Regions from separate parts of the Bradyrhizobium sp. CCBAU 21365 genome, predicted to be linked through region 4. Evidence: predicted binding sites of a transcription regulator. Region 4 holds the regulator's gene; each other region holds the start of a gene.
The links. Region 4 encodes PhoB, which activates phosphate uptake and scavenging genes when phosphate is short. Its sites were predicted from a motif close to TGTCATNNANCTGTCAT; they were not measured.
Positions count from the first base shown of each region.

Region 1: XI02_RS25930 (phospholipase C) is a predicted target of PhoB. The motif match lies at 2,022-2,038, and genes of this name have one in related genera.
Region 2: ppk2 (polyphosphate kinase 2) is a predicted target of PhoB. The motif match lies at 1,889-1,905, and genes of this name have one in related genera.
Region 3: XI02_RS27790 (Orn/Lys/Arg decarboxylase N-terminal domain-containing protein) is a predicted target of PhoB. The motif match lies at 1,672-1,688, and genes of this name have one in related genera.

Region 1 covers NZ_CP030036.1:5,540,765-5,544,951, reverse strand. The annotation lists gene hydA (dihydropyrimidinase) at 1-704, shown strand, start outside; gene XI02_RS25940 (alpha/beta fold hydrolase) at 747-1,631, shown strand; gene XI02_RS25935 (hypothetical protein) at 1,638-1,955, opposite strand; gene XI02_RS25930 (phospholipase C) at 2,115-3,761, shown strand; gene XI02_RS25925 (cytochrome-c peroxidase) at 4,033-4,187, shown strand, end outside.
Region 2 covers NZ_CP030036.1:3,222,336-3,226,522, reverse strand. The annotation lists gene XI02_RS14740 (hypothetical protein) at 200-520, opposite strand; gene XI02_RS14735 (fumarylacetoacetate hydrolase family protein) at 651-1,823, opposite strand; gene ppk2 (polyphosphate kinase 2) at 2,071-2,934, shown strand; gene XI02_RS14725 (transporter substrate-binding domain-containing protein) at 3,217-4,095, shown strand.
Region 3 covers NZ_CP030036.1:5,908,927-5,913,113, forward strand. The annotation lists gene XI02_RS27780 (lipopolysaccharide assembly protein LapB) at 1-271, shown strand, start outside; gene XI02_RS27785 (DJ-1/PfpI family protein) at 476-1,627, shown strand; gene XI02_RS27790 (Orn/Lys/Arg decarboxylase N-terminal domain-containing protein) at 1,733-4,090, shown strand; gene XI02_RS27795 (GNAT family N-acetyltransferase) at 4,109-4,187, shown strand, end outside.
Region 4 covers NZ_CP030036.1:1,183,531-1,187,717, reverse strand. The annotation lists gene XI02_RS05520 (aspartate aminotransferase family protein) at 1-750, opposite strand, end outside; gene XI02_RS05515 (GcrA family cell cycle regulator) at 1,238-1,750, shown strand; gene phoB (phosphate regulon transcriptional regulator PhoB) at 1,988-2,698, opposite strand; gene phoU (phosphate signaling complex protein PhoU) at 2,844-3,560, opposite strand; gene pstB (phosphate ABC transporter ATP-binding protein PstB) at 3,663-4,187, opposite strand, start outside.

The DNA of each region.
Region 1 (4,187 bases), 4.4 Mb from region 4:
TGATCGTGCATGTCTCGAACCGCGAGGCGATGGACGAAATCCGGCGTGCGCAGCAGAGGGGCTTGCGGGTCATGGGCGAGACCTGTCCGCAGTACCTGATGCTGACCGAAAAGGATCTCGATCAGCTCAACATGGAAGGCGCAAAATACGTCTGCTCGCCGCCGCCGCGCGACGTCGCCAGCCAGCAGGCCTGCTGGGAAGGTCTGCAGCAGAAGGTGTTCTCGGTGTTCTCGTCGGACCATTGTCCGTTCCGTTACGACGACCCGCAAGGCAAGCTTGCGCCGAAGGGGCGCACCAGCTTCCGCTGGGTGCCGAACGGAATCCCGGGTGTGGCGACGCGCCTGCCGATCCTGTTCTCCGAAGGCGTGGTGAAGGGGCGGATCGACCTCAACAGCTTTGTCGCCTTCAGCGCCACCAACCACGCCAGGATCTACGGCCTCTATCCGCGCAAGGGCACGATCGCGGTCGGCTCGGATGCCGACATCGCGCTGTGGGACCCGAAGCGCAAGGTGACGATCCGTCACGAGCTGATCCACGACGGCGCGGACTACACGCCCTATGAAGGGCTCGAGGTCACGGGCTGGCCGGTGCTGACCATGGTGCGCGGCAAGGTCGTGGTCGATAACGGGATGCTCGTCGGCGGCAAGGATCACGGCACTTATCTGCCGCGCGCCAAGCCGCCGAAGGCCGCGACCATTCCGTAACGCGACCATCCCGTAACAAAAGAGAGAAGGCAGGAGATCAACATGCCCTATGCTGTGACAGACGACGGAGTGCGGCTCTATTTCGAGGAGACCGGATCGGGGCATCCGGTGATCCTGGTCCACGAGTTCGCCGGCGATTTGCGCAGCTACGAGCCGCAGATGCGGCACTTCGGCAAGCGCTTCCGGACCATCGCCTACAATGCGCGCGGCTTTCCGCCGTCGGATGTGCCGGATCAGGTCTCGTCCTATTCGCAGGCGCGCGCCGCCGACGATATCCTCGCCGTGCTCGACCACATCGGCGCGCCGAAGGCGCATATCGTCGGTCTGTCGATGGGCGGCTTTGCGACGCTGCATTTCGGATTGCGTCACCCTGATCGGGCGCTGTCGCTGTGCATCGGCGGCTGCGGCTACGGCGCGGAGCTCGACAAGCGCGAGACGTTTCGCGCCGAGGCCGACGTGATCGCGAACATGATCCGCAAGGAAGGCATGCCGGCCTTCGCCGAGCGCTACGCCTATGGGCCGACCCGCGTGCAATACGAGAACAAGGACCCGCGCGGCCACGCCGAGTTCAAGACCATGCTGGCCGAGCATTCGGCGGTGGGATCGGCCAACACCCAGCAGGGCGTGCAGAAGGAGCGTCCCTCGCTCTACACGCTGGTCGACGAGATGAAGCGCATCACGGTGCCGACGCTGATCATCACCGGCGACGAGGATTGGCCTTGCCTGCTGCCGGGCATCCTGATGAAGCAGAGCATCCCGTCGGCGGCGCTCGCGGTGATGCCGAACTGCGGCCACGCCATCAACATCGAGGAGCCCGACGAATACAACCGGATCGTCGGCGATTTCCTGTCGCAGGTCGAAAGCGGCCGCTGGCCGCAGCGCGATCCCAGAGCCGTCAGTGCCTCGATTACGGGGATGAAGGATTAGCCTCGTTCACCGCCGCGCCGAACTGACTTCGCGGCCTTCATCTGCTACTAGACCAAAAGATCCGCGCTTTTCGAGCATCCTCGGAAGCGCGGATTTTTCGGGCGTGAGCAAGCCGCGACGGCCGGCGGCGCATGACTTGTTCGCATGATTGCTGACTGCTGCAGTCATCTCCAACGCGATCCCTTCAATTCCAAGGCTTTTGACTGAAACCGCGGCCACAATTAGCCGCTCGTGTGAGACGGAAGAGGTGGGGCCTCTGTCGTACGCGCGGAAATTGATCTCCCGATCTCTGCTGCAACCGAAGCGAACATCAGCGCGCATCATCGTTCGTTGCAGTCATTCGACCGACACAGCGCTGTCATCGGCGATGGATAACTTGTCGCAGGTCGACGTCATAAATCTTTCAAAAATAAAAGGGGCGCTACGGTGAAAGCCAAATTTCTTTCGACGGTCGGAGTCTGTCTGCTTGCTGCCGCTGCGGTGATGTGCAGTGCCGCCGCTCAGGACGACAACAAGGGCAATAACGGCCACGATCATCATCCGCACGACATTCACACCCAAACGCCGATCAAGCATCTCGTCGTCATCTTCAACGAGAACCGCTCGTTCGATCACTACTTCGCAACCTACCCGGTTGCGACCAACCCGACCGGCTCGATTCCGTTCACGGCGAAGCCGCATACGCCGAAGGTCAACAACCTCGCGAGCGCCAATCTGTTGACCAACAACCCGAACACCAACCCGGCCAACGGCACCGGCGCGACCAATCCGTTCCGCCTCGACCGCACCCAGGCCAACACCAAGTCGCAAAATCACGCCTACACGCCCGAACAGCAGGCGGTCGACAACGGCAAGGAAGACCTGTTTCCGAAATTCACCGGTCGCGGAACCGCCGGCGGCGTCGGCGCTTTCGGCACCAACGGGCAGGTGATGGGCTATTTCGACGGCAACACCGTCACCGCGTTCTGGAATTACGCCCAGAACTTCGCGATGAGCGACAACAGCTGGACCGACACCTTTGGTCCGTCGACGCCCGGCGCCCTCGAGGTGGTTGCCGGCCAGACCAACGGCGCGCAGAACATCGTCGGCTCGTCATCGTCGATCGCCGACGGCCAGGGCGGCCTGACGCTGATCGGTGATACCGACCCTGCCTACGATGCCTGCTCGAGCACGACCAGCCAGGTCCTGATGACCAGCAAGAACATCGGCGACCTGCTCAATGCCGAGCAGATCAGCTGGGGCAGCTTCATGGGCGGCTTCGACCTGACGCTCAAGAACAGCAACGGCACCACCAACTGCGGCCGCAGCACATTCTCGAGCAACGTCAACGGCACCGTCGTGGACTACATTCCGCACCACGCCTGGTTCCAATACTACAAGTCGACCGCCAACCCGACCCATGCGCGGCCGAGCTCGGTGAATGCGGTCGGACACACCTATGTGCCCGGCGGCAAGACGCTCGACCCGGCCAATCATGCCTACGATCTCGAGGACTTCTACGCCGCGGTGAAGGCCGGCAACTTCCCGGCCGTCTCCTACATCAAGATGCCGGCCTATCAGGACGGTCATCCCGGCAACTCCGATCCGCTCGACGAGCAGGCCGGCAATGTCGAGCTGATCAATTTCCTGCAGAAGCAGAAGGAGTGGGGCGAGACCGCCGTCATCATCACCTATGACGACTCCGACGGCTGGTACGACCACCAGTATCTTGCGCCGATCAGTGCCTCGTATGATCCGACCGCCGACCAGCTCAACGGTCCCGGCCAGTGCGGTCGCGGTGTCGGCAAGCAGACGCAGCCGAACGGCCTCAACGGCCAGCCGGTGAACGGCCGCTGCGGTCCCGGTACGCGCGTCCCGTTCCTGGTGATCTCGCCCTTCGCCAAGCGGAATTACGTCAGCCACACCCGCATCTCGCAGGCGTCCGTCGTGCGCTTCATCGAGGACAACTGGCTGCACGGCCAGCGTCTCGGCGGCGGCTCGTTCGACGACAACGTCGAATCGATCGCTGACATGTTCGACTTCGAGCGCGGCCACGGCCAGGACCACGAGTACCGGCAGGACACGCTGTTCCTCGATCCGACCGCCGGCACGGTCATCGTCAGCCCGCCGGATGATCACCATCACCACTAAAGCATGAAGAGTTAGGTTGATTGGCAACGCGAAAGCGGTGCGCTCCCTCTCCCGCTTGCGGGGGAGGGCTGGGGTGGGGGCTCCCTCCACGAGTCACGTCGCGGAGAGAGCCCCCACCCGCATCGCATCGTGGATGCGATGCGACCTCCCCCGCAAGCGGGAGAGGTGAAGCCAGTCCGCCGCCGACACTCTACTTCCCGTCTTGACGCGTTTTCTTCACGCGAACCGGAATCCACTTCGCTCGAAAACGCTTAACGACACTGGATATGACATGAACGGCCGCACCTTGTGGCTTCTCGGCGCCGGCCTGCTGTGCATGGCCGGCACTGTTGCGGCCGTCGAGACGCAGGGACTTCCGGGGACCAATCCGAACCCGGTGCAGCTCAGGCGTCCGCCGGTCGCCCCGCTGTCCGCCATGGCGCGGCT
Region 2 (4,187 bases), 2.0 Mb from region 4:
GGGGTAATGGGTCCCGGCCTTCGCCGGGACGACGCCGAGTGTGTTGCATGATCTGTGCGTCACATCCACATTCTCGCAACATGAATCGTCCGAGCTTTGCATCTTGTTCCGTTTTGCAAGAGAGGCTTGCGCCGTCGGGCAACTCAGTGATTGGCGCTGGCACCCTGCCCGGCTGGACGGCCTCGCCGCGACAACCAGGCTACGGCGCGATCCATATCCCAATCACGATGATGGCCAGTGAGACGGCAATGACCAGCATATCGGTGGTGAGCCAATCGGGCATTCCGTTTGATGGCTGCTCGCTCATGTCCGCGACTCCTTCTGTTCGCGTCGAGCCAATATGCTGGAGCGAACCCGCGCGAACGAGGATGAACTGGTTCACATAAAGCCAGGAAAAAGCGGCAAATTCCTCGTGTTTTAGCGCGCTCAAGTTGCGCCACGCGGTCGCTCTGCCGCGCAGGTTTCTGAACATGTTCGACAATGCCGCCGCTTTCGCACAGTCACCATCATCGTCGCTCAACGCGCTGCAAGAGGCGGCTGAACGTCACCGGATTGCGGGCGCAACTCAGCGCCGACCTGCCGCCGCGCGACAGGCCGCACATGGCCGACGAAGCGGCCGAGGTAGTGGACTCACCGTCCCGTCCCGATCCTCAGAGCACCTTGCGCTGTGCGAGGTTCTTCATCAGTGCACCGACGCCGAAGGTCCAGGGCTCGCACTCGTCGCTGCCCCGCATCCGGTTGACCAGCTTGCCGAGCTGCGGCGCGGCGATGGTGACGATATCGTCGCGCTTGTGGGTAAAACCCTCGCCCTTGGCGTCGCGGTCCTTGACCGGCGCGAACATCGTGCCGAGGAACAGCGCAAATCCATCAGGGTATTGATGCACGGGGCCGATGGTCTGGGCGACCAGATCGGTCGGGTCGCGGCTGATCTTGCTGATCGAGGAATGGCCCTCGAGCACGAAGCCGTCTGCGCCCGTCACGGTCAGGCCGACATCCATCTTCCTGACATCGTCGAGCGAGAAGGTCTGGTCGAACAGCCGGAGCAGCGGGCCGATCGCGCAGGACGCGTTGTTGTCCTTGGCTTTCGACAGCAAGAGCGCCGAGCGCCCCTCGAAGTCGCGCAGATTGACGTCGTTGCCGAGCGCGGCGCCGACGATCTTGCCGGCGGCGGAGACGATCAGCACGACCTCCGGCTCCGGATTATTCCAGGTCGACTTCGGATGCAGCCCGGCATCCATGCCTGATCCGACCGAGGACAGCGTCGGCGCCTTTGTGAACACTTCGGCGTCGGGACCGATGCCGACCTCGAGATACTGGCTCCAGGCATTCTGATCGATCAGCACCTGCTTCAGTTTCATCGCCTGCTCGGAGCCGGGCTTCAGCTTGGAGAGATCGTCGCCGACCAGCCGCACCACCTCCTTGCGGATCGCGTCCGCCGAGGACGGATTGCCGCGCGCCCGCTCCTCGATCACGCGCTCCAGCATCGAGATCGCGAAGGTGACGCCGGCGGCCTTCAGCACCTGGAGATCGACCGGCGCCAGCAGATGCGGCCTGGCCTTGTCGCGGCCGTCGGGCGGCGTGTTGGCGAGGATCGCCTCGAAATCACCGATCCGCTCGCCGCGCGTGGCGCGCAACGCGGCCGCGGGATCGCTTTCCTCACAGAGCGCGCTCATCGTCGGGAACCGCGCCGTAACGTCGAACACGCCGTCTGCCCGTACCGCGACGACGGCCGGTCCGCCGGCCTGCGGCAGCCAGACCCGTCCGACCAGCGTGCCGGCGGTGCCGTCCTCCGGCAGGACGTCTTTTGGCGTGAGCGAAATCATCGGCACATCTCCCTTTTTGGTTTTGTCGACTTGTTAGCACAGTCCGCCCGGCGGCGTGAAACAGCGGTCATGGCATTGTCATAGAGGGGTAACATCGCCCGTCAATGCTGCCGTCCGATCCATCTAACATACTGAAAGACGGACCTTCATGACGACCTCCGCCCTCACCGACGAAGCCTCCCGGGATGAAGCCTTGCGCGATGAAGCCTTGCACGACGAAGCCTTGCGCGCCCGCATCCATCAGGAGATGGCCGACAGCCTCGACGAGGAACTCGAGCTCGAGCTCGACGACATGAGGCTCGACGAGCTCGACCGTGACGGCGCCCCCGGCAAGCCGTCGATCGACCGCAAGTTCTACTTCCGCGAATTGCTGCGGCTGCAGGGCGAGCTGGTCAAGCTGCAGGACTGGGTGCAGCACGAGAAGAAGAAGGTCGTCGTGCTGTTCGAGGGCCGCGATTCCGCCGGCAAGGGCGGCGTGATCAAACGCATCACCCAGCGGCTCAATCCGCGGGTGTGCCGGATTGCGGCCCTGCCGGCGCCGAACGAGCGCGAGCGCACGCAATGGTACTTCCAGCGCTATGTCTCGCATCTGCCGGCCGGCGGCGAGATCGTGCTGTTCGACCGCAGCTGGTACAACCGCGCCGGCGTCGAGAAGGTGATGGGGTTCTGCAGCGACGAGCAGTATGAGGAATTCTTCAACTCGGTGCCGGAATTCGAGCGCATGCTGATCCGCTCCGGCACCATCCTCCTGAAATACTGGTTCTCGATCACCGACGAGGAACAGGCGTTCCGCTTCTCGATGCGGATCCAGGATCCGCTGAAGCAGTGGAAGCTGAGCCCCATGGACGTCGAGGCGCGGACCCGCTGGGAGCTCTACACCAAGGCCAAGGAAACAATGCTGGAACGCACGCACCTGCAGGACTCGCCGTGGTGGATCGTCGATGCCGTCGACAAGAAGCGCGCCCGGCTCAACTGCATCTCGCATCTGCTCAGCCAGATCCCCTATCAGGCGGTCACCCATCAGCCGGTAGTGCTGCCGCCGCGGGTGCGCAACCCCGACTATCACCGCGGCCCGATCCCGCAGGAAATGTACGTGCCGGGACGGTATTGAGAGCCGCGATCACTGGCCTCTCCCGCTCGCGGAACCGCTGAACGTCCCCACAAACTCGTCATGCCCGGGCTTGTCCCGGGCATCCACGTCTACGTTCCCACATGGAGAAAGAAAGACGTGGATGGCCGGGACAAGCCCGGCCATGACGGCGCGCTGAGAGCTCAGTCCAAGGCGAGGTGAAGAAATAGCCACCCCATCGCCTACTATTGGCGCAGGCCGGCGGTATTGCTGGTACCGGATACCGACGCTAGGCTTCCGCCGATCTGGTGCAGGGAGGCTCGCTTGACTCAATCCGACGACATCACAATTTCCGAAGATCGCCGCGACGCGCTGCGCTATGCGCTCGGGATCGGCAGCGGCGCGGCAATCGCGGCCGCGATGGCAACGCCGGCCTCGGCGCAGACGCCAGCCGACAACACGCTGGATCGCATCCGGGCCAGCAAGGTGCTGCGGATCGCGGTGCTGCCGGGCGAACTGCCCTATTTCAACAAGGACCTCGCCTCGGGCACCTGGTCCGGCTTCTCGATCGAGATGGCCAACGATCTGGCCAAACTGCTCGACGTCAAGCTGGAATATGTCGAGTCGACCTACGGCAATTCAATTCTCGATCTGCAGGCCAACAAGATCGACCTCGGCTTCGCGCTCAACCCGACGCCGCAGCGCGCGCTGGTGGTCGATTTCACCAATCTGGTGTTCCCGCATCCGTTCGGCGCGATGCTGAAGAAGGGGCTGGAAGCCAAGACCTGGGCCGACATCAACAAGCCCGAGGTGAAGATCGCAGTCGACGTCGGCTCTGCCAACGAAGCCGTGGCGCGCCGCTTTGCGCCGAACGCCACCATCAAGTCGCTGAAGTCGCGCGACGAGGTGATGCTGGAAATGTCGTCGGGCCGCGTCGATTGCGTGGTCAACGCGCTGGTGCTCGGGCTGACCGCGATCGCCAAGAACCCGAACCTCGGCACCTACAAGATCCTGGCCTCGCCGTCGGTGACGATCGCGAGCGGCACGGCGGTACGGCGCGAAGCCGACAAGCGCTGGCGCGATTTCCTCTCGGTGTGGATCGACTACAACCGCGGCATCGGCCAGATGCGCGAATGGTTCGTCAAGGGCCTCGGCCTCGCCGGCGTCAAGCCCGAGGACGTGCCGGTGGAGTTGAGTATTTGAGGGGGTGAAGCTCCGCCTCCGTCAACTTGTCATGCCCGGGCTTGACCCGGGCATCCACGTCTTCGTTTCTACAAGAAAAAAACGTGGATGGC
Region 3 (4,187 bases), 4.7 Mb from region 4:
TCCTGATGTCGCGAACCTGATCGGCTATTCCTATCGCAAGCTCGGCGACTACAAGCAATCGCAAGTCTGGTACGAACGTGCGCTCAAGGCCGATCCGAACCACGTCCTGACGTGGAACTACTACGGCCTGTGGCAGATCGAACAGGGAAACCGCGACCAGGCGCAGTATCATCTGCAGCGGATCGCCGAGATCTGTGGCACCGACTGCGATGAGTATCGGACGCTGGCGGCGGCACTGGAAAAGCCGACGGGTACGAACCTCGTCTACTGAGCGCGTCGCATAGCAGCCCGCGTGAGCGGAGCGGCATGCGGGGAAGGACCGGCCCCGGATGTCGCTGTCGCCCGTCCGGGCTACGCGTTTGAGCCGCGTTGTTGGCGTGTCCGTTTTTGCGGGAATTTCGCCGTTTTGGTCGACGTGACCGGCGAGTAGCTTGCGTGCCGGGCGACGCACGCGGATACGTTGAGATCGATCATCATGACCTGGCGGCTTCTCGCGTGGTGCGGCATCGCCGTCGCCGCGCTGGTTCCAATCATCGGCGGCATCTGGCTCTTCACCCTGCCCGCCGCATCGGCGTTCCGCGTTCCGCCGCCGATCGCGACGCAAGAGCACGACGCGATGCTCGCGGCGCTGAAGCCGCCGAAGCGGGCGCGACCGCTGATCGCGATCCTCGGCATCAACGACATGACCGAGACCACCGACTATCTGATGCCCTACGGCATCCTCAAGCGCGCCGATGTTGCCGATGTCGTCACGCTGGCGACGGGACCCGGTCCGGTCGCGCTGTTCCCGGTGCTGAAGGTCGAGCCTGATGCGACCATCGCCGCATTCGATGCCGCACATCCCGACGGCGCCGACTACGTCATCGTGCCGGCGATGAGCCGCGACGACGATCCCACAGTCATGCAATGGATCCGGCAGCAGGCGGAGAAAGGCGCTGTGATCGTCGCCGTCTGCGCCGGCGCCAAGGTGCTCGCCTCGACCGGCCTGCTCGACGGCAGGCGCGCCACCACGCACTGGTTCTACCTGAAGAACTGGCGCAGCAAACATCCCGCCATCCAATACGTTGCCGACCGCCGCATCGTGGTCGATCGCGGCCTCGCGACGACGACTGGGATTTCGGCGTCGATGCCGATGTCGCTGACGCTGATCGAGGCGATCGCCGGCCGCGCCAAGGCCGAGGCCGTCGCGCGCGAGATCGGCCTGCCCGGCTGGGACGCGCGGCATGACAGCAACGCCTTCAAGTTCACACGTCCTTTCGCGCTGACCGCGATCCAGAACACGCTGGCGTTCTGGAACCGGGAACAGCTAGGGCTCGCGCTTGCTCCCGGCGTCGACGAGGTCTCGCTTGCGCTGGTCGCCGACAGCTGGTCGCGCACCTATCGCTCGCATGCCGTGACCTTCGCTGCGACCGGCGACGTCGTGACGACCCGCAACGGCCTGCGCATCTATCCGCAGGTCGTGGCGTCGGCCTGGTCCGCAGATGGTCTGCTGCCCGCGGTCGGCACCGCGCCGCCCGCGCAGGCACTCGACCGGGCGCTTGCCAGGATCGAGACACGCTATGGCCGCGGCACGGCGGACTTCGTCGCCATGCAGCTCGAATATCCACGGGCTGACGCCGTGCAGTGAGGGATTGCGTCCCCACAATCTATTCGATCCTCGATCCACCCCCTTGTCATCTGCCTGTCATGAATTGTGCCGACACGTCAGCGCCGGACCAGTTCGGGGACACGCATGGACTATTTCAAACGCTTCAACTTCCTGTTCGCAGCACCGGTGTTCGAGGCCGACGACCTCGAGGGCATCCGCTTCAACCAGATCATCGCCGAGATCGAGCGCTCCGGCTTCGAGGTGGTTCGCGCCCGCAAGCTGGAGGATGCCGAGATCGCGGTGCAGACCGATGCCGCGATCGGCTGCATGGTGGTCGATTGGGGCAAGAAGGGGCTTGAGGGCAAGACCGCGGCACTGATCAACCTGATGCGCCGGCGCGGCCTCGACTTCCCAATCATCCTCCTGATCCGCCGCAAGCGGTTCGAGGACCTGCCGGTCGAGGTGCTCGACTTCATCGACGGCTACGTGTTCCTGTCCGAGGAAACTCCGCCCTTCATCGCCAAGAACCTGATCTCCAGGCTGAAGCAATATGCCGAGAATTTGAAGACGCCGTTCTTCGGCGCGCTGGTCGACTATGCCGAGGAAGGCAACCAGCTCTGGACATGCCCGGGCCATAACGGCGGCGTGTTCTACAGCCGCAGCCCGATCGGACGGGTGTTCGTCGAACATCTCGGCGAAGCGGTGTTTCGCGACGACCTCGACAATTCCGTGCTCGACCTCGGCGACCTCCTCACCCATGAGGGCCCGGCGCTGCGGGCGCAGAAGGAGGCGGCGAGGATCTTCGGCGCCGAGAAGACCTATTTCGTGCTCAACGGCACCTCGACCTCCAACAAGGTCGCGCTCGGCTCGCTGGTTACCGACGGCGACCTCGTGCTGTTCGACCGCAACAACCACAAGGCCGCGCATCACGGCGCGCTGCTGATCGGCGGCGGCATCCCGGTCTATGTGCCGACGGTGCGCAACGCCTGGGGCCTGATCGGCCCGATGCGCTGGGACCTGCTCGACGAGGGCACGCTGCGCGATCACATCCGCAAGCATCCGCTGGTGAGGGACGAGAACGCCTGGAAGAAGGAGCGTCCGTTCCGCGTCGCGGTGGTCGAGCAGTGCACCTATGACGGCACCATCCACTCGGCCGAGATGATCCTCAAGCGGATCGGCCATCTCTGCGACTATATCCTGTTCGACGAGGCCTGGGCCGGCTTCATGAAATTCCACCCGATCTATGCCGGCCGCTTCGCCATGGGACTGTCCGATCTCGGCCCCGAGGCGCCCGGCATCATCGCGACCCAATCGACCCACAAGCAGCTCGCGAGCTTCTCGCAGGCCTCGCAGATCCACATCCGCGACCGCCACATCAAGGGCCAGAAGCGCCGGGTCGAGCACCGCCGCTTCAACGAAAGCTTCATGCAGCACGCCTCGACCTCGCCGTTCTATCCGATCTTCGCCTCGCTCGATGTCGGCGCTCAGATGATGAAGGGCCGTTCCGGCGAAGTCTTGTGGGACGACACGATCCGGCTCGGCATCGAATTGCGCAAGAAGATCCGCGCCGTGAAGCGCGAGTTCGAGGAGAAGGAGACGCGGGCCGAGCGGCGCTGGTTCTTCGAGCCGTTCGTGCCGGATCGCGTCATGATCCCCGACGTCGCGCGCGAGAACGGCGTGCACAATGTCGCCTGGGAGACGATCTCGACCGACCAGCTCGCGACCAATCCGTCCTACTGGCAGCTCAGTCCCGGCGAAACCTGGCACGGCTTCCCCGAGCTGACCGCGGGCTTCGCCATGACCGACCCGAACAAGCTCACATTGCTGACGCCGGGCTTCGATCACGCCACCGGCGCCTATGCCGATCACGGCATCCCCGCGCCGGTGGTGGCGCAATATCTCCGCGAGAACCAGATCGTCGCCGAGAAGAACGACCTCAACTCCCTGCTGTTCCTGCTGACGCCCGGCGTCGAGGCCAGCAAGGCCGGCACGCTGGTGTCGGGGCTGGTCGCCTTCAAGAAGCTGCACGACGACAACGCGCTGATCGAGGACGTCATCCCCGAATTCTTCCGCCGCCGCCCGCAACGCTATAGCGGGGTGCGGCTGCGCGACCTCTGCGGCGACATGCACCGCTTCTTCCGCGACGGCGGCGTCAGCACGCTGCAGGCCAGGCAATTCCTGCCCGAGCACCTGCCCGAGATCGCGATGTCGCCGCGCCAGGCCGCACAATATCTCATCCGCAACGATGTCGACTATCTGCCGATCGACCAGATCTTCGGCCGCGTCGCCGCGACGCCGTTTGTGGTCTACCCACCCGGCATTGCCACCATCGTGCCCGGCGAGCGGCTGTCGGAACGCAGCAAGCCGATGATCGATTATCTGAAGATGTTCGAGGCGAGCTTCAATGCGTTCCCGGGCTTCGAGGTCGAAGTCCAGGGCATCTACAAGGAGATCGACGACTCCGGCCGCGTCCGCTTCTACACCTATGTCGTGTCCGAATAGGCGAACGGACGCAACACAATGGAGAATGATCACAAGATCACCGTCCGCCCGTCCCGCGACGGCGACGTCGACGCCATGCTGTCGATCTACCGCCACC
Region 4 (4,187 bases):
GCCGAGCGCCTTGGCCAGCGACATCACATCCGGCGTGACGCCCGTGCGCTTGTAGGCGAACAGCTCGCCGGTGCGGCCCATGCCGGTCTGCACCTCGTCGAAGGCGAGCAGCAGGCCGTGCTCGTCGCAGAGCGCGCGCAGCGCCTTGAAGAACGCCTGCGGCGCCGAGCGCACGCCGCCCTCGCCCTGCACCGGCTCGATCAGGATGCCGGCGGTGTGCGGGCCGATCGCCTTCTTCACCGCCTCGATGTCGCCATGCGGCACCTGGTCGAAGCCGTCCATCGGCGGGCCGAAGCCTTCGAGATATTTCGTCGAGCCGGTCGCCGCCAGCGTGCCCAGCGTGCGGCCGTGGAAGGCGCCCTCGAAGGTGATGATGCGGTAGCGCTCGCCATGGCCCTTGGAGAAGTGATAGTGGCGGACCAGCTTGATCACGCCCTCCATCGCTTCGGCGCCGGAATTGCAGAAGAACACGAAGTCGGCAAAGCTCTGCTCGCACAGCCGCGCGGCAAGCGCCTCGCCGTCCGGGCTCTTGAACAGGTTCGACATGTGCCAGAGCTTGGTCGCCTGTTCCTGCAGCGCCTTGACCAGATGCGGATGCGCGTGCCCGAGCGCGTTGACCGCGACGCCCGAGGTGAAATCGAGATAACGGTCGCCGTTGGTTGCGATCAGCCAGGCGCCCTCACCGCGCTCGAAGCCGAGATCGACCCTGGCGAAGACGGGGAGCAGATGCGACGTGGCAGCGTTGGTCATGGCGTTCACTGACGGTTTTTAAGCCGACAATTGCCGCGCGCCTTGACGCCAGCGCAGCAACGGCCAGCTTCGGAAAACAAAACGGCCGCCTTTGCGGGCGGCACGTGGCGGGCATTCTATGCTGCGGTCGGTAAGTGTCAATCGCCACGAAGTGGCCTTCCTGCAATGCGAAACGAGCGCAATCCGGAGCATTCCGGTGCGGTGGAAAAGCCTCATCGCGATGCTTAACTGTGTGGGAACATGTGGACGCACGGCCGCGGACTCTTGCGCCAGAGTCACGCCATATTGTAGCGTTTGGCCTGTCGGGTACGACATCTCGTGCGGCGGTACTGGACCCTCTAAGTAGCCTTCGTGTCTCGCGTAAACGTTCGGGCGCAACACCGTGCCCGGCGAGGGCTAAGGGATTCTGGCCGCAGGGATATTTGTCCAGATTGGCTCGCAGCGCCGCTCCAATGATTGGCCGGCGCTACGCGAAGGGAAGAATGCGATGACTGTATTGACCTGGTCCGACGATCGCGTCGAGCAGCTGAAGAAGCTCTGGGAGTCTGGCCTGTCGGCCAGCCAGATCGCGGCGGAACTTGGCAATGTGACGCGAAACGCCGTGATCGGCAAAGTGCATCGGCTCGGCCTCTCCGGCCGCGCCAAGGCACCCTCCACGGCCGCGCCGCGGCAGCGCAAGGCCCGCCCCGCCCAGCACATGATGCGGGTAGCGCGGCCGGTGTCGCGCGGCAACACCGCGCTGGCGCACGCCTTCGAGGTCGAGATGGAGCCCGATCCGATCTCCTACGACAATGTGGTGCCGATGAGCCAGCGGCTGTCGCTGCTCGAGCTCAACGAGGCCACCTGTCACTGGCCGGTCGGCGATCCCTCGAGCCCGGAATTCTTCTTCTGCGGCGGCAAGGCGCTCGCCGGCCTGCCCTATTGCGCGCATCACTCGCGCGTCGCCTACCAGCCCGCCGCCGATCGCCGCCGGCCGTCGGCGAAACCGCAGATCAAGTGAGCACTCGGGAAAAGACGGAAGAACTCAAAAACAAATCCCCGCGAAAGCGGGGATTTTTTTTGTCCGTAGCCCATTACATCACCGGCGTCGTCCCGGCGAAAGCCGGGACCCATAACCACTAATGCGTGTTGTTAGAAAGCCGTCTGGCCACGTGCCGATTACGCCGGCCGCGGCGTATGGGTCCCGGCTTTCGCCGGGACGACGCCGGTGATGCGGCTTGCGATGGCCACGCGCCCGTTACGGCTGCGGCTCGGCCTTGGCAAAGCGGTCGTCGAGCGCGTAGCCGGCGCCGCGCACGGTGCGGATCGGATCCTGCTCGCGGCCCGGATTGAGCAGCTTGCGCAGGCGGCCGATATGCACGTCGACGGTGCGCTCATCGATGTAGATGTCGCGGCCCCAGACGCTGTCGAGCAGCTGCTCGCGGCTGAACACGCGGCCGGGATGCTCGAGGAAGAATTCGAGCAGGCGATACTCGGTCGGCCCGAGATCGATCGGGCGGCCGGAGCGCGCCACGCGGCGCTTCTCGCGGTCGAGCTCGATGTCGCCATAGGTCAGCACGGTCGCAAGCCGCTCCGGGCTCGCGCGGCGCAACAGGCCCTTCACCCGCGCCAGCAGTTCCGGCACCGAGAACGGCTTGACGATGTAATCGTCGGCGCCGGTGGCAAGTCCGCGCACGCGCTCGCTTTCTTCGCCGCGCGCGGTCAGCATGATGATCGGAAGCTGCTTGGTCTCGGGCCGCGCCCGCAGGCGACGGCACAGCTCGATGCCGGACAGGCCCGGCAGCATCCAGTCGAGGACCACGAGGTCGGGAACGCGCTCCTTCAGCCTCGTGTCGGCATCGTCGCCGCGCCCCACCGTCTCGACATCGTAGCCTTCCGCATCGAGGTTGTAGCGCAACAGCGTCGTCAGCGCTTCCTCGTCTTCGACTACCAGAATGCGTGCGCTCATCGGTTTAAGTTCTTTCTCTGTGGTGATCCGTTGCCCAGACGCAAACCGAAACGCTTACTTCCTTGAGCATAGTCCCCGCGGAAACGATTTGTCGCGAGGATCATCCAGTTTCGCTCTTGCCGGTCCCGCACTTGCCGATCATGCCTCAGTTGCCCGGCACCGTGGTGGCAAAAGTGGTCATGTCCCCCTTCGGGCGCTTGTCGGTGATCTGCTGGCCCTCGATCATGTAGAACACGGTCTCGGCGATATTGGTGGCGTGATCGCCGATCCGCTCGATGTTCTTGGCGCAGAACATCAGATGGATGCAGAACGAGATGTTGCGCGGATCTTCCATCATGTAGGTGAGCAGTTCGCGGAACAGCGAGGTGCAGATCGCATCGACCTCCTCGTCGCCCTTCCAGACGTTCATCGCCGCCGGCAGGTCGTGCGCGGCGTAGGCGTCGAGCACCGACTTGACCTGCGACAGCACGAGGTCGGTCATGTGCTCGAGGCCGCGGATCAGCTTCAGCGGCTGGAAATCGCTCTCCAGCGCCGCGACGCGCTTGCCCATGTTCTTGGCGAGGTCGCCGATCCGCTCGAGGTCGGTCGCGACACGCATCGCGCTGACGATCTCGCGCAGGTCGATCGCCATCGGCTGGCGGCGCGCGATCGTCAGCACCGCGCGCTCTTCGATGTTGCGCTGCAGATTGTCGATCTCGATGTCGGCGGCGACCACGCGCTTGCCGAGCGCGACGTCGCGACGGATCAGTGCGTCGACCGACTCGGTAATCATCCGCTCGACCAGGCCGCCCATCTCGGCGACCAGGCGCGTCAACTCCTGCAGATCGCTGTCGAATGCCTTGGCGGTATGTTCAGAAGCCATCGCTTGTCTCCCTCAACCATGATCCCGGGGATCATGGTTTCGTGTCCTGAATTTTAGCATGATCCGATCGGAAAACCGGTTCCCACTTTTCCGGATCATGCTCTAGCCGAACCGGCCGGTGATGTAGTCCTGGGTGCGCCGATCGCTCGGTGAGGTGAAGATCTTGTTGGTGTCGTCGAACTCGATCAGCTCACCGAGATACATGAAGGCGGTCTTGTCGGAGACGCGCGCCGCCTGCTGCATGTTGTGGGTGACGATCGCGATCGTGTAGTCCTCGGAGAGCTCCTGGATCAGCTCCTCGACCTTGGCGGTCGAGATCGGGTCGAGCGCCGAGCACGGCTCGTCGAACAGGATCACCTCGGGGCGCACCGCCACGGTGCGCGCGATGCACAGGCGCTGCTGCTGGCCGCCGGAGAGCGACAGGCCGGAGGCGTTCAGCTTGTCCTTGACCTCGTTCCACAGCGCGCCGCCGCGCAGCGCCTTCTCGACCCGGTCGTCCATCTCGGACTTCGAGATCTTCTCGTAGAGGCGGATGCCGAAGGCGATGTTCTCGTAGATCGTCATCGGGAACGGCGTCGGCTTCTGGAACACCATACCGACCCGCGCGCGCAGCAAGTTGAGGTCGAG